Regions from separate parts of the Vogesella indigofera genome, predicted to be linked through region 2. Evidence: predicted binding sites of a transcription regulator. Region 2 holds the regulator's gene; the other holds the start of a gene.
The links. The regulator FNR, encoded in region 2, switches genes on or off when oxygen is low (the NO sensors DNR and NnrR bind a similar motif). The targets are predictions, from matches to a motif close to TTGATNNNNATCAA.

Region 1 (6,836 bases), on a different contig from region 2:
GCAACCGCGGCAGCCTGTTCGGCCTGCTCGGCCTGGGTCAGCTCGTGGCGCCACTGCCGCAGCTGCTGGCTGTGCGCGCGCTCGGCCTGCTGCACGGCCAGCTGGCGATCGAAATCCGCCAGCTGCTCTTGCATCGTCTGCCGCTGTTCTGCCGGCAGCAGCTCCACGCCGTCGGCGCGCGCCTGCAACTGCTCCAGCGCCTGCTTGGCGTCGCGCGCCTGTTCGAACACCCGTTGCGAAATCTGGCCGTAGATGTCGCTGCCGGTCAACTCTTCCAGCAGCTCGGCGCGCTCGTTGGCGCTGGCATTGAGGAAGGCGGCAAAACCGCCCTGCGCCAGCAGCATCGACTTGGTAAAGCGCGCGAAATCCAGCCCGGTGATCGCCTCGATGCGCTTGAGCTTGTCGTTGATGTGGGTGGTGAGGATGGTGCCGCTGGCGTCGGCAAGCTCCACCTTGGGCGCCTGCAGCTGGCCGTCGGCCTTGTCGCGCGCGCGGCGCTGGCTCCAGAACGCGCGGTACAGCTGGCCTTTCACCTCGAACTCCACCTCGGCCAGACAATCGGCGGTGTGGCGGCTCATGATCTCGTTGCTGCTGGCGGAGATGGTCTTCAGCCGCGGCGTTTCGTGGTACAGCGCGAGGCAAATGGCGTCCAGCAGCGTGGATTTGCCGGCGCCGGTGGGGCCGGTGATGGCGAACAGGCCATTGTCTTTGAACGGCGGCGCGGTGAAGTCGATCTTCCACTCGCCTTGCAGCGAGTTGAGGTTCTTCAGGCGCAGGGTCAGGATCTTCATGCCTCGCCCTCCTGCAGGCTGGCAACGATGTCGCGGTAGCGCGCCTGCAGCTGTGCGGCCAACGTTTCGTCCAGTGTTTCCTGCTGCAGCCGCTTGGCGAACACGTCGAACGGCGTCAGCTCGTCCAGCGTCTCGCGCGCCGCGGCCTGCAGGGTGGCCACGGCGTTGCCGCGCTCGCGGCGGATGCGCAGCACCTCTACCGGCAGCTCGGCGACCATGCCCTGGATGCGCGCCTGCAGATCGGACAGGTAGTCGTCGCCCTGCACCAGCACCTCCAGCCACACTGGCTGCTCGGCAGTGCCCAGCGTGGCGGCATCACGAATGGCGGCGGCCAACGTAGCCAGATCCCCCCTCACCGACACCAGCTGCTGGAAGCGCGGCACCGGCAGCGGCGTCACCCCCAGCAGGCCGATGGCGTCGACATCCACCAGCAGCACCTGTTTTTGCTGGCCGGCCTCGTCGAAGCTCAGCGGAATCGGCGAGCCGCTGTAGCGGATGTGCTCCAGTCCACCCACCTGCTGCGGGCGATGGATATGGCCCAGCGCGATGTAGTCGGCCGGCGGAAAGGCGCTGGTCGGAAACGCCTCCAGCGCGCCGACGTAGATCTCGCGCACCGATTCGCTGGCGCTGGCACCGACGGTGGTGAGGTGACCGGTGGCGATGATGGGCAGCGGCAACCGCAGCGCGTCGCGTTTGGCGCAGGCCAGCCGGTACAGCGCCTGATAGTGCCGGTGGATGGCTTCTTGCAGCGTGAGCTGCTTTTCCTCGGCGCTCTGCCCGGCCTGGCTTTGCATCACGTCGCGCGGGCGGATGAAGGGGATGGCGCAGACGATGGCGCCGGGCGTGCCATCGCGCTGCGGCAACACCAGCACCTGCTGTTCGAGATCGGCTTCCACCGCAGGGATGACGCTGGTACCCAGGCAGGTCAGCAGCGGCCGGCTCTCGCCCAGGGTGGCCACCGAGTCGTGGTTACCACCCAGCAGCACGAGCGCGGTGCCGCTGCCGTGCAGGTCCACCACCAGACGGTTGTACAGCTCGCGCGCATAGCTGGGCGGCGCGCCGGTATCGAACAGATCGCCGGCAACGATGACGGCGTCGACGGCGTGCTCGCGCACTTGCCGCAGCAGCCAGTCGATGAAGGCCTGATGCTCTGCCTGGCGGGTCTTGCCCATGAAGTGCTGGCCGAGGTGCCAGTCCGAGGTGTGGAGGATGCGCATGAGGATACGGGGGCGTTGGCAATGTGGCCAATTGTAGCAAGCCCGCCGTGCCGGCAGCATGGCGGCGGACGGATTGCCCGCCTGCCGCCACGCTGCGACGTGATTAGCCCGGGATCAGGCGCCGGCCTTTGCCGCTTGCGGGGCGACCACGGTGGGCACCCGCTGCAGCCCCCACACGTTGGCCGCAACAATCAGCAGCACCCCCAGCAGCTGCCAGCCATCCAGCAGATGGCCGTAGGCCAGGTAATCCACCAGCAGCGCCACCACCGGGTAGCTGAAACCGAGCAGGCCGATCCAGTGGGTGGGCAGCTGGCGGAAGGCGGCGTACATGATGATGTACATCAGCGTGGTGTGCACCAGCCCCAGCGTGGCCAGATAGCCCCAGTGGCTGCCGGCCACCCACAGGCTGGCGTTGTCCAGCAGCGGCCACAGCAGCAGCACGCCGGTCAGCGTCTGCACGCTGGCGATGTGGGTGGGCGCCAGCGTCTTCGGCAACTGCTTGCTGATCAGCGTCACCACCGCGTACAGCATGGCGGCGCCCAGCGCCAGCAGGATGCCTAGCAGCGCCCCGCCGCCACCCTGCCCCGGCTGCACGATCAGCAGCATGCCGGCAAACGCCACCGCCACCGCGGCCAACTTGCGCACCGTCAGCGCCTCGCCCAGCAGCAGCCGGCCCAGCAACAGCAGCCAGAACGGCTGGGTGTGATACACCACGGTGGCAATGCCGATCGAGCTGTAGTGGTAGGCATTGAACAGCAGCAGCCAGTTGCCCACCAGCGCCACACCGCCGGCGATGCACCACAGCAGGCTGGCACGGGTAAACGGCCACGTCTGCCACAGCCCGCGCCACCAGGCGTACAAGCCCAGCCCCAGCGCGCCCAGCACGCAGCGCACGAATACCACGTTCCATACCGATTGGCCGGATTGCAGCACGAACCAGCCGATGGTGCCGGACAGCGCCATGGCGGCCAGCATCTGCAGCACGCCGGTACGTAAATTCTGTTGTGTCATGATCAAGCTCTCCTTGCAGGCTAGTGTGCAACAGCATACGCAGCCTGCGCAGCCGGTTGAATGGACTTTGCAAGGCAGAATCGGCTTGCTACCTTGTAAATATCGCCAAATCGACAGGATTGCCTGCAATGAAAGACTGGATCGACGTGCAGCTGGTGGGGCTGCTGCAACAGGACGCGCGGCAGAGCATCGCCGAGCTGGCGCGGCAGCTGAAGATGTCCGGACCCAGCGTGTCGGAGCGGCTGAAGCGGCTGGAGGAGCAAGGGGCGATTCGCGGCTACACCCCGGAGCTGGACTGGCAGCAGTGGGGCTACACCCTGCAGGCCATCGTGCGGCTGCGCCCGCTGCCGGGGCAGCTCAAGGCGCTGGAGGCGCGCCTCGTCGCCACGCCGCAGTTCACCGAGTGCGACAAGGTCACCGGCGAAGACTGCTACATCGCCCGCCTGCTGCTGCGCGATATCGGCCAGCTGGACGAGATACTGGACGGCTTTGCCGAGCTGGCCACCACCGCCACCAGCATCGTCAAGGCCAGCCCGGTGCTGCGCCGGCTGCCGCCGCTGCTGCCGTAACAGAACAGCGGCCGGGCAAGGTTGGCCGCAAGCCGTGCCGCTCAGCCGGAGACGGGATGGATCTCGATGCCGAGTGCGCGCCCCAGCCCCGCCGGCTGGATCAGCAGATCGGCTAGGGTGTGGTGTGACAGCTCGCCGTAGAAGGCCTCTTGCGCCGCATGCAGCACGCGGTACAGGCGGCAGCACGCGGCGATGCGGCAGTGCGAGTGCTGCGCATCGAAACACTCGACCAGCACGTTATCGGCCTCCGCCGCCCGCACCAGCTGGCCGAGGTTGACCTGCTGCGGCGCGTGCGTCAGCCGCATGCCGCCACCCTTGCCGCGCACCGTGGTGAGATAGCCCTGCTGTCCCAGAAAGTGCACCACCTTGGTCAGGTGGCTGGCGGAGATGTCGTAGGCGTGGGCGATCTCGTTGATGGTCACCAGGCGCTCGCCCGCTAGCGCGCTGTACATCATTACCCGCAGGCAGTAGTCGGTAAAGGCGGTCAATCGCACGATCGGGACCATTCCATAGTGTTGTTCAATCCGGCAGCTTATGCAGCCGGACTCGGGCCGCCATTCTACCCTGCCGGCCAGCGCCCGGTTGCGGCGGTTTGCGTCACGCCGGCCTGCCGTTGCGGTAAAAGCAGGCCGGAAACGCGCGTTCTTGATGCGCCTCAAGCGAATGCGCTTTGCTTCATAACATTCATTTTCTATGAATGTTATAGGGTATAAGATTCATCTCAGACGAATCTTATACCCCCTCAAGGAGCACCACCATGGCTTTCACCGTCAAAAACAATATCCGTTGGGTCGGCAAACAGGACTGGGAGCTGCGCGAATTTCACGGCAGCGAATACAGCACCCACCGCGGCTCCAGCTACAACAGCTACCTGATCAAGGAAGAAAAGATCGCGCTGATCGACACCGTCTGGGCGCCGTACGCCGAAGAGTTCGTCGCCAACCTGGCCAAAGAAGTCGACCTCGGTGCCATCGACTACATCATCGCCAACCACGGCGAGATCGACCACAGCGGAGCCTTGCCGGCGCTGATGGCGCGCATCCCGGACACCCCGATCTACTGCACAGCCAACGGCGCCAAGTCGCTGCGTGGCCACTACCACCAGGACTGGAACTTCAAGATCGTCAAGACCGGCGACAGCCTTGATCTCGGCAATGGCAAGCAGCTGGTATTTGTCGAAATGCCGATGCTGCACTGGCCGGACAGCATGGCCACCTATATGACCGACGACGCCGTACTGTTCAGCAACGACGCCTTTGGCCAGCACTACGCCAGCGCGCAGATGTTCAACGACCAGTGCGACCCGGTCGAATTGCAGGAAGAGTGCATCAAGTACTACGCCAACATCCTGACCCCGTTCAGCGCGCTGGTGACCCAGAAAATCCATGAAGTGCTGGCCTTGAACCTGCCGATCGACATGATCGCCACCAGCCACGGCATCATCTGGCGCGACAAGCCGACCCAGATCGTCGAGCAATACCTGAAATGGGCCGACGACTACCAGGAAAACCAGATCACCCTGGTCTACGACACCATGTGGAACGGCACCCGCATGATGGCGGAGGCGATTGCCGAGGGCATCCGCAATGCCGACCGGGATGTGGTGATCAAGCTGTTCAACCTGTCCAACAGCGACAAGAACGACGTCCTCACCCACGTGTTCAAGTCCAAGGCCATCCTGGTCGGCAGCCCGACCGTCAACAACGTAATGCTGCCGCACGTCGCCGCCCTGCTGGAGGAAATGACCGGCCTGCGCTTCAAGAACAAGGCGGCGGCGGCCTTCGGCACCCACGGCTGGAGCGGCGGCGCGGTGGAACGCATCGCCAAGCGCCTGGACGATGCCGGCTTCCGTGTACTCAACCAGGGCATCGCCGCGGAATGGCGGCCGACCGACGACGCGCTTTCCCAGGCGGTGCGCTTTGGCGAGGCCATCATCGAGCAACTGGGCCGGCGCGAACCACTCGCGGCGAGTGACAGCGGCAGCTGTGGCAGCGGCAAGATGCGCTGCAAGACCTGCTCGTGGGCCTACGACCCGGAGCAGGGAGAAGCCTCGCAAGGCGTGGCCGCCGGCACCGCCTGGCCGGATGTCGCGGAAAGCTTCCTGTGCCCGGTGTGCTTCATGGGCAAAAGCGACTTTGTTCCCGCCTAAGCGGGCATTCCCGGAGATTCCTGATGAAAAAACCCCTCGTCATCATCGGTAGCGGCCACGCCGGCTACACGCTGGCCCGGGCATTCCGCCAGCTTGATACCAGCACTCCCGTCATCATCCTGACCCAGGACGGCGGCGAGCAGTATCCCAAGCCGCAGCTGAGCCATGGCTTCGGCCAGCAAATGGCGGCCGAGCAGCTGGTGCAGCAGCACGCCACCGCCATCGCCGCCGAGCTGAAAATCATGGTGCGGCCCAACACCCTCGTCACCGCGATCGACTTCGACGCCAAACTCGTCCATGCCGGCGCGGCGCAGATCCCCTACAGCGACCTGGTGCTGGCGGTGGGTGCCGCGCCATTCGTGCCGGCCATACGCGGCGACGCGACACAGGACATCCTGACCCTGAACAACCTGGAGCAGTACCGCCGCTATTTCGCGCAGCTTGGGCGCAGCGAGCGCGTGCTGGTCATCGGCGGCGGCCTGATCGGCACCGAGATCGCCCACGACATCGCGCGCCACAAGCAGGTGACGCTGGTGGACATCGGCAGCCGGCTGCTGGAGCGACTGGTGCCGGAGGTGGTCAGCCAGCGCCTGCACCGTGCCATGGAACAGGTAACGCTGCGTTTCGGCACCGCGGTGGACCGCGTCGACCGCGCGGCGACGGGCTACCACGTGAAGCTCAGCAATGGCGAAACCCTTAACGTGGATGCGGTGATCTGCGCGGCGGGGCTGAAACCGCGGCTGGAGCTGGCCGGCGGGCTGGCCACCGCACGCGGCATCACCGTCGACCGCTACCTGCGCACCTCGCAAGCCAATGTCTATGCGCTGGGCGACTGTGCAGAGATCGAGGGCCAGATCCTGCCCTTCCTGCAACCGATCACGCTGTCGGCGCGGGCGCTGGCCAGCACCCTGGCCGGTGCGCCGCAGCCGGTGCGCTTCGGCCCGCTGCCGGTGGCGGTGAAAACGCCGCACTATCCGATCCAGCTGGCGGGCGTCACCCACGGGCAGGCGCTGGACTGGCAGATCAGCGAGGGCGACGACGGTCTCACCGCGCTCGCCCATCGCGACAGCAAGCTGGTCGGCTACGTCACCACCGGCAG
Region 2 (6,836 bases):
CCTACGCCGAAGGCAACGTCGAGTTCATCAAGAACAACAAGACGGTGATCTTCGTGTTCCGTCTGGCGGTACTGGGCATGGTGGTATTCGGCTGCCTGGGCAGCTCGATGCTGGTCTGGGACATGGCCGACCTGGCGATGGGGGTGATGGCGCTGATCAACCTGTTCGCCATCGTGATGCTGTCCAAGTACGTGTTCGTGCTGCTGAAGGACTACCAGCAGCAGCTGAAGGCCGGCGTGAAGCAGCCGGTGTTCGACGTGAAGCAGTATCCGGAAATCGAAGCCAAGATCCACAAGGACGTGTGGTAAGCCTTGCGGCCAACCCTGTTCCGAGCAAGCCCGCGAAAGCGGGCTTTTTTGCGCCCGGCCATGGCGCCGGGCCGGCGGAGCGAGCGCTAGCTGATCCCTGCGTAGCAGAGCGCACCGCCACCCTCGCCCACGCGCCGCCGTGGCCGGCATAAAGAAAAAGGTTGGCCGCATCGCTGTGGCCAACCTGTGTGCCTGCCATCACGCCACCGGGGCGGCGAGGGTCAGATGGTTTTCGAATAGCGCGCGTGCGTGTCGCGTTCGCGCAGATGGCGGTCGAACACCATCGCGATATTGCGGATCAGGAAGCGGCCCTTCGGCTCCACCATCAGGAAGTCGCCGTCGAAATGCAGCAGGCCCATCTGCTGGAATTCGCGGATCTTCGGCAGCTCGTCGGCGAAGTACTCGGCGAAATTGATGGCGAAGGTCTGCTCGATCGCCTCCACCGACAGCGAGAAGCGGCACATCAGCGCCTGGATCACGCTGCGGCGCAGGATGTCGTCCTGGGTCAGCGTCATGCCGCGCATCACCGGCAGGTGGCCGGCGTCCAGCGCCGCGTAGTAGGCGTCGATGTCCTTTTCATTCTGGCTGTAACAGGGGCCGACCTTGCCGATCGATGACACGCCAAAGCCGATCATGTCGCAGTCGGCGTGGGTGGAATAGCCCTGGAAGTTGCGCTGCAGGCGGCCCTGTTCCAGCGCGCGGGTCAGCTCGTCACCGGGCTTGGCGAAGTGGTCCATGCCGATGAACACATAGCCGGCGTCGCTCAGCTGCTGCACCGAGTTCTGCAGGATGTCGAGCTTGGTGGCGCTGGACGGCAGGTCGGCCTCGTTGATGCGGCGCTGCGGCTTGAATACGGTCGGCAGGTGCGCGTAGTTGTACAGCGCGATGCGGTCCGGCGCCATCGCGATCACCTTGTTGACGGTGCTTTCCAGCGAGTGCGCGGTCTGCAGCGGCAGGCCGTAGATCAGGTCCACGCTCACCGACTTGAAGCCGGCCTCGCGCGCGGCGTCGATCACCAGCCGGGTTTCTTCCTCGCTCTGGATGCGGTTCACCGCCTGCTGCACCGCCGGATCGAAATCCTGGATGCCGACGCTCATGCGGTTGAAACCGAGCCGACCCAGATGCAGCACCGTGTCGCGGCCAACCTTGCGCGGGTCGATCTCAATGGAGAACTCGCCTTCCGGCAGCAGTTCGAAGTAGCGGTTGATGACGCCCATCACCCGGTCCAGCTGTGCATCGGACAGGAAGGTCGGCGTGCCGCCGCCGAAATGCAGCTGGATCACCTTCTCGCGACAGCCGAGTTTTTCCGCCACCAACGCGATTTCCTTTTCCAGGTAGTCGAGGTAGGCGTCGGCGCGGCTCTTGTCCTTGGTGATGATCTTGTTGCAGCCGCAGTAGTAGCAGATGGTGTTGCAGAACGGGATGTGCACGTACAGCGAAATGCCGCGATGGTTTGCCCCAATGGTGCGCTGCGCCAGGCAATGCTCATAATCACTCACCCCAAAACCGGCGTGAAAACGATCGGCAGTCGGATAGGAGGTGTAACGCGGACCGGACCCTTCCAGTGTTTCGATCAGGGTCCGGTCGAAAACACATTGGGTCGGGATAAATGCAGAATGAGCAGTCATCATATATTTTGATTGGAAATCTGGTGGGGGACTGGTAAATTTGCGCAATTACGCCTTGATCTGCATTGACGCTCATCAAGCAAGCTCATCTGTCCCTGGAAATCGACTCTCGGTATGAACGATCTGTCCTCCCCCCTGCATTCGCTGAAAGTCACTTGTTCCAACTGCAGCCTGCGTGAATTGTGCCTGCCGGTGGGGCTGAACCGTGACGAGATGGCCCAGCTGGATGCCGTTATCCGTCAGAGCCGCCGTTTCAAGCGCGGTGAGTACCTGTTCCGCAGCGGAGAAGGCTTCCGTTCTTTATACGCGGTGCGCACCGGTTATTTCAAGACCTGCGTTTCCAGCCAGGACGGCCGCGAACAGGTCACCGGTTTCCACATGTCCGGCGAACTGATGGGGCTGGACGGCATTTCCTCCAACACCCACGGTTGCGACGCCATCGCGCTGGAGGACAGCGAGGTGTGCGAGCTGCCATTCAGCCGCATGGAAAGCCTGGGACGCGACATCCCCAGCCTGCAACACCACTTCTTCCGCCTGATGAGCCGCGAGATCGTGCGCGACCAGTCGGTGATGCTGCTGCTGGGCAACATGAAGGCGGAAGAACGCCTCGCCGCCTTCCTGCTCAACCTGTCGCAGCGCTTGGCCAGCCGCGGCTTTGCCGCCAACGATTTCATCCTGCGCATGAGCCGCGAGGAAATCGGCAGCTTCCTCGGCCTGAAACTGGAAACCGTCAGCCGCACGCTGTCAAAATTCCAGCAGCAGGGCTGGATCCTGGTCGATCACAAGCACATCCAGCTGGTGCGGCCGGAAGAGCTGAAGGCCCTGGTGGCCGGCTGCTCGCAGGCCAACAGCGCCGGCTAAGCCCATACATACCATCGCGCCGCCCGCCGGCGCGCTGCAAAAAAAAAGCCCGGATCAGTCGATCCGGGCTTTTTGCATCGTGCGTTGCGGGGTCAGCCGGCCTGCCAGCCTCCACCCAGTGCCGCGTACAGCGACACCACCGCCGACAGCCGCGCCAGGCGGGCGCTGGACAGTGCCTGCTCCACCTGGAACACGCCGCGCTCGGCATCGAGCACGTCCAGATAGCTGGAGTAGCCGTTGTCGTAGCGCAGCCGCGCCAGGCGCAGCGCCTCGCGCAGTGCCGCCAGTTGCTGTAGCTGCGCCTGTTCGGTGGCACGCGTGGTGCTGACCGCCGACATCGCGTCCAGGGTATCGGCAAACGCCTGCTGCACCGTCTTCTCGTACACCGCCAGCGCCTGCTTCTGGCGCGCGTTGGCGGCATCGACACCGGCGGCGATACGGCCGGCGTTGAAGATCGGCGCGGTCAGGTTGGCCGCAAAGTTCCAGGTCTGCGCCGGGCCGCTGAACAGGTCGACCAGCGCGGTGCTGGCGCTGCCGATGCCTGCCGACAGGCTGATGCTCGGGAAGTAGGCGGCGCGGGCGACGCCGATGCGGGCGTTGGCCGCGATCAGGCTGGCTTCCGCCGCCGCCACGTCGGCACGGCGCAGCAGCAGGTCGGACGGCAGACCTGACGGGATCTGCTCCGGCTCGGCCAGCGCCGACAAGGCCTTGCCGCGGCCAAGGTTGGCCGCAATGTCACGCGGCGAACGGCCCAGCAGCACTGCCAGCGCGTGTTCGGTCTGCGTCACCGCCTGTGCCAGCTGCGGCACGGTGGCACGCGCACTGGCGGCCTCGGCCTCGGCCTGGCGCAGCTCCAGTTCGGAGGTCATGCCGCCGTTGAAGCGTTTCTGGCGCAGCTGCAGCGATTGCTCGCGGCTTTGCAGCGTGGCACGGGCGCTGGCGAGCTGGGCATCGTAGCTGGCGAGCTGGAAGTAGCTCTTGGCCACCTGGCTGCCCAGCGACAGCCGCAACGCGGCCAGCGAGCGCTCGCTGGCGCTGACGTCGGCCAGCGCCGCTTCGCGTTCACGGCGCAGCTTGCCCCACAGGTCCAGCTCCCAGCTGGCGGTCAGCCCGGCCTGGCGGCTGTCGAGCAGCGCCCCGCCGCCACTGCTGTAGGCCGAGATCTGGCTGCGGCCGCTGCCGGCGCTGGCGCTGACCTGCGGCAGCAGGCCGGCACGCGCCACACCAGCGGCGGCGGCGGCTTCTTCCACCCGCCCCGCGGCCTGCACCAGATCACGGTTGTAGCGCAGCGATTCGTCTATCATCGCGTCCAGCACCGGATCCTCGAAACTGCGCCACCAGTCGCTGGCAACCGGCGCCACGTTGGCCGCAGCCTGCGGCATTTCCAGCTGCGGACGCTGGTAGTCGGGGCCGACCGCGCACGCCGACAGCGCGGCGGCGACCATGATTGGCAACAGCGCTTGCTTAAGCATCATGCTGTTCTCCTTGTGGCGCCGGCTTGCGCTGACTCCACTGCATAATCAGTTTGAAAAACAGGGGGATGAACAGTGCCGCGATGAAGGTTGCGGCCAACATGCCCCCGATCACGCCGGTACCGATCGAGTGACGGCTGGCGGAGCCGGCGCCGCTGGAAATCGCCAGCGGCACGCAACCGAGGATGAAGGCCAGCGAGGTCATCACGATAGGGCGGAAACGCAGCTTGGCCGCCTCCACCGCCGCCTCGGTCAGCGAACGCCCCTCTTCCATCTTCAGCACCGCGAACTCGACGATCAGGATCGCGTTCTTCGCCGCCAGGCCGATCAGCGTCACCAGTGCCACCTGGAAGTAGATGTCGTTCTCCAGCCCGCGCAGCCAGTTGGCCACCAGCGCGCCGAATACCGCGAACGGCACCGCGGTCAGCACCGCGATCGGCAGCGTCCAGCGCTCGTACTGTGCCGCCAGGATCAGGAACACCATCACCAGCGCGATCACGAACACCGTCGACGAGGCACCGCCGGTGGATTTCTCCTGGAAGGCGGAGCCGGTCCACGCCAGGGTGTAGCCATCCGGCAGGGTTTCCTTCGCCAGCTGTTCCATCACCGCCAGCGCTTCGCCGGAGCTGTAGCCCGGTGCCGGGCCGCCGACCAGCTTGGCCGACGGGAAGGCGTTGTAGCGCTCGACGATTTCCGGGCCGGTGGCCTGTTCCACCGTCACCAGGCTGGACAGCGGAATCATCTGTCCGTTCTGCGCACGCACGAACACGGTACGCAGGTTGTCGACGCTCTTGCGGAACTCGGCCTCCGACTGCAGCTGCACGGTGAAGATGCGGCCGAATTTGTTGAAGTCGTTGACGTACAGCGCGCCGAAGGTGCTCTGCATGGTGTCGAACACGTCGTCGATCGGCACGCCCAGCGCCTTGGCCTTTTCACGGTCCAGCTGCACGTTGACCTGTGGCACGTTGGCGGAGAAGGTGCTCTGTACGCCGGCCAGTTCCGGCCGTTTTGCCGCCGCCATCATCAGCGCCTGCGCCTGGGCCGCCAGCTCGCCGGCCGAGGCACCGGCACGGTTCTGCACGTAGGCCTCGAAGCCGCCGGTGGAGGACATGCCGGAGATCGGTGGCGGGTTGAAGGCCAGTACCAGCCCTTCCTTGATGCCGGCACCTTTCATGAACACGTCGCCGACCACCTCCTGCGCCGACATGCCCGGCGCCTTGCGCTCGTCCCACGGCTTCAGGGTGATGAAGGTGACACCGGTATTGGTGCGGTTGGAGCCGGACAGGATGTCAAAGCCGGCAAAGCTCATCACGTCCTTCACCGCCGGGTTCTTGGCAATTTCCACGTCCAGCTTGTCCATCGCGTCCACGGTGCGGTTGATCGCCGCGCCGTCCGGCAGGATGGTGGCGGAGATGATGTAGCCCTGGTCTTCTTCCGGCGCCAGCGACGACGGAATCAGCTTGAACAGCCACGCCGAGGCGCCGATCAGCAGCCCAAACAGCACCAGTGCCAGCACGGAACGCTTGATCAGGAAGGCCACGCCGCTGCTGTAGCGCAGGGTGATGCGGTCAAACAGGCGGTTGAAGCCGTCGAAGAAGGCGTTGCTGTGCTGATGCTCGGACTTCAGCATCGCCGCGCACAAGGCCGGGGTCAGCGTCAGTGCCACGATGCCGGAGATGGTTACCGACATCGCGATGGTGATGGCGAACTGCTTGTACATCTGGCCGGCGATACCGCCCATGAACGCCACCGGGATGAACACCGAGCACAGCACCAGCACGATGGCGACCACCGGGCCGCTGACTTCCTTCATCGCCTGGATGGTGGCTTCGCGCGGCGGCTTGCCCTCTTTCATCATGATGCGTTCGACGTTCTCCAGCACCACGATGGCATCGTCGACCACGATACCGATCGCCAGCACCATGCCGAACAGCGTCAGGGTGTTAATGGAGTAGCCGAACATGTACATGCCGGCAAAGGTACCGACGATGGACACCGGCACCGCCAGGCCCGGAATCAGCGTCGCGCGCCAGTTCTGCAGGAACAGGTACACCACGGCGAATACCAGCACCATCGCTTCCATCAGCGTGGTAATCACTTCCTGGATCGACACCTCGACGAAGCGGGTGGTGTCGTAAGGAATGGAGTAGGACAGCCCGGCCGGGAAGCGCTCCGCCAGTTCGTCCATCTTCGCCTGTACCGCCTTGGCGGTGTCCAGCTGGTTGGCGCCCGGCGCCAGGTTGATACCGATCGGGATGCTCGGACGGCCGTTGTGCTTGCCGTAGAAGTCATAGCCCAGCGCGCCCAGCTCCACCCGTGCCACGTCCTTCAGTCGCACCTTGGCCCCGTCGGCGGCAGCACGCACGATGATGTTCTCGAACTCGCTGGCCTCGGTCAGACGGCCCTTGGTGGTGATGGTGTAGGTGAAGTCCGGCTTGCCGGCGTTCGGCTCGGCGCTGATCTTGCCGGCGGCGAACTGCGCGTTCTGCTCGCGGATGGCGGTGGCAACGTCACTGGGCGTCAGCTTCAACTGCGCCAGACGGTCTGGCCGCAGCCACACCCGCATC

Region 1: the regulator FNR is predicted to act here: its motif matches at 4,234-4,247, upstream of norV (anaerobic nitric oxide reductase flavorubredoxin).

The regions. Positions count from the first base shown of each region.
Region 1 covers NZ_JAQQLA010000003.1:440,269-447,104, reverse strand. Annotated here, with positions in the region: gene PQU89_RS04115 (AAA family ATPase) at 1-791, opposite strand, end outside; gene sbcD (exonuclease subunit SbcD) at 788-2,008, opposite strand; gene PQU89_RS04105 (DMT family transporter) at 2,123-3,019, opposite strand; gene PQU89_RS04100 (Lrp/AsnC family transcriptional regulator) at 3,148-3,588, shown strand; gene PQU89_RS04095 (RrF2 family transcriptional regulator) at 3,630-4,082, opposite strand; gene norV (anaerobic nitric oxide reductase flavorubredoxin) at 4,346-5,737, shown strand; gene PQU89_RS04085 (FAD-dependent oxidoreductase) at 5,761-6,836, shown strand, end outside.
Region 2 covers NZ_JAQQLA010000004.1:221,888-228,723, forward strand. Annotated here, with positions in the region: gene PQU89_RS06765 (alanine/glycine:cation symporter family protein) at 1-308, shown strand, start outside; gene hemN (oxygen-independent coproporphyrinogen III oxidase) at 530-1,939, opposite strand; gene fnr (fumarate/nitrate reduction transcriptional regulator Fnr) at 2,051-2,797, shown strand; gene PQU89_RS06780 (efflux transporter outer membrane subunit) at 2,890-4,272, opposite strand; gene PQU89_RS06785 (efflux RND transporter permease subunit) at 4,262-6,836, opposite strand, start outside.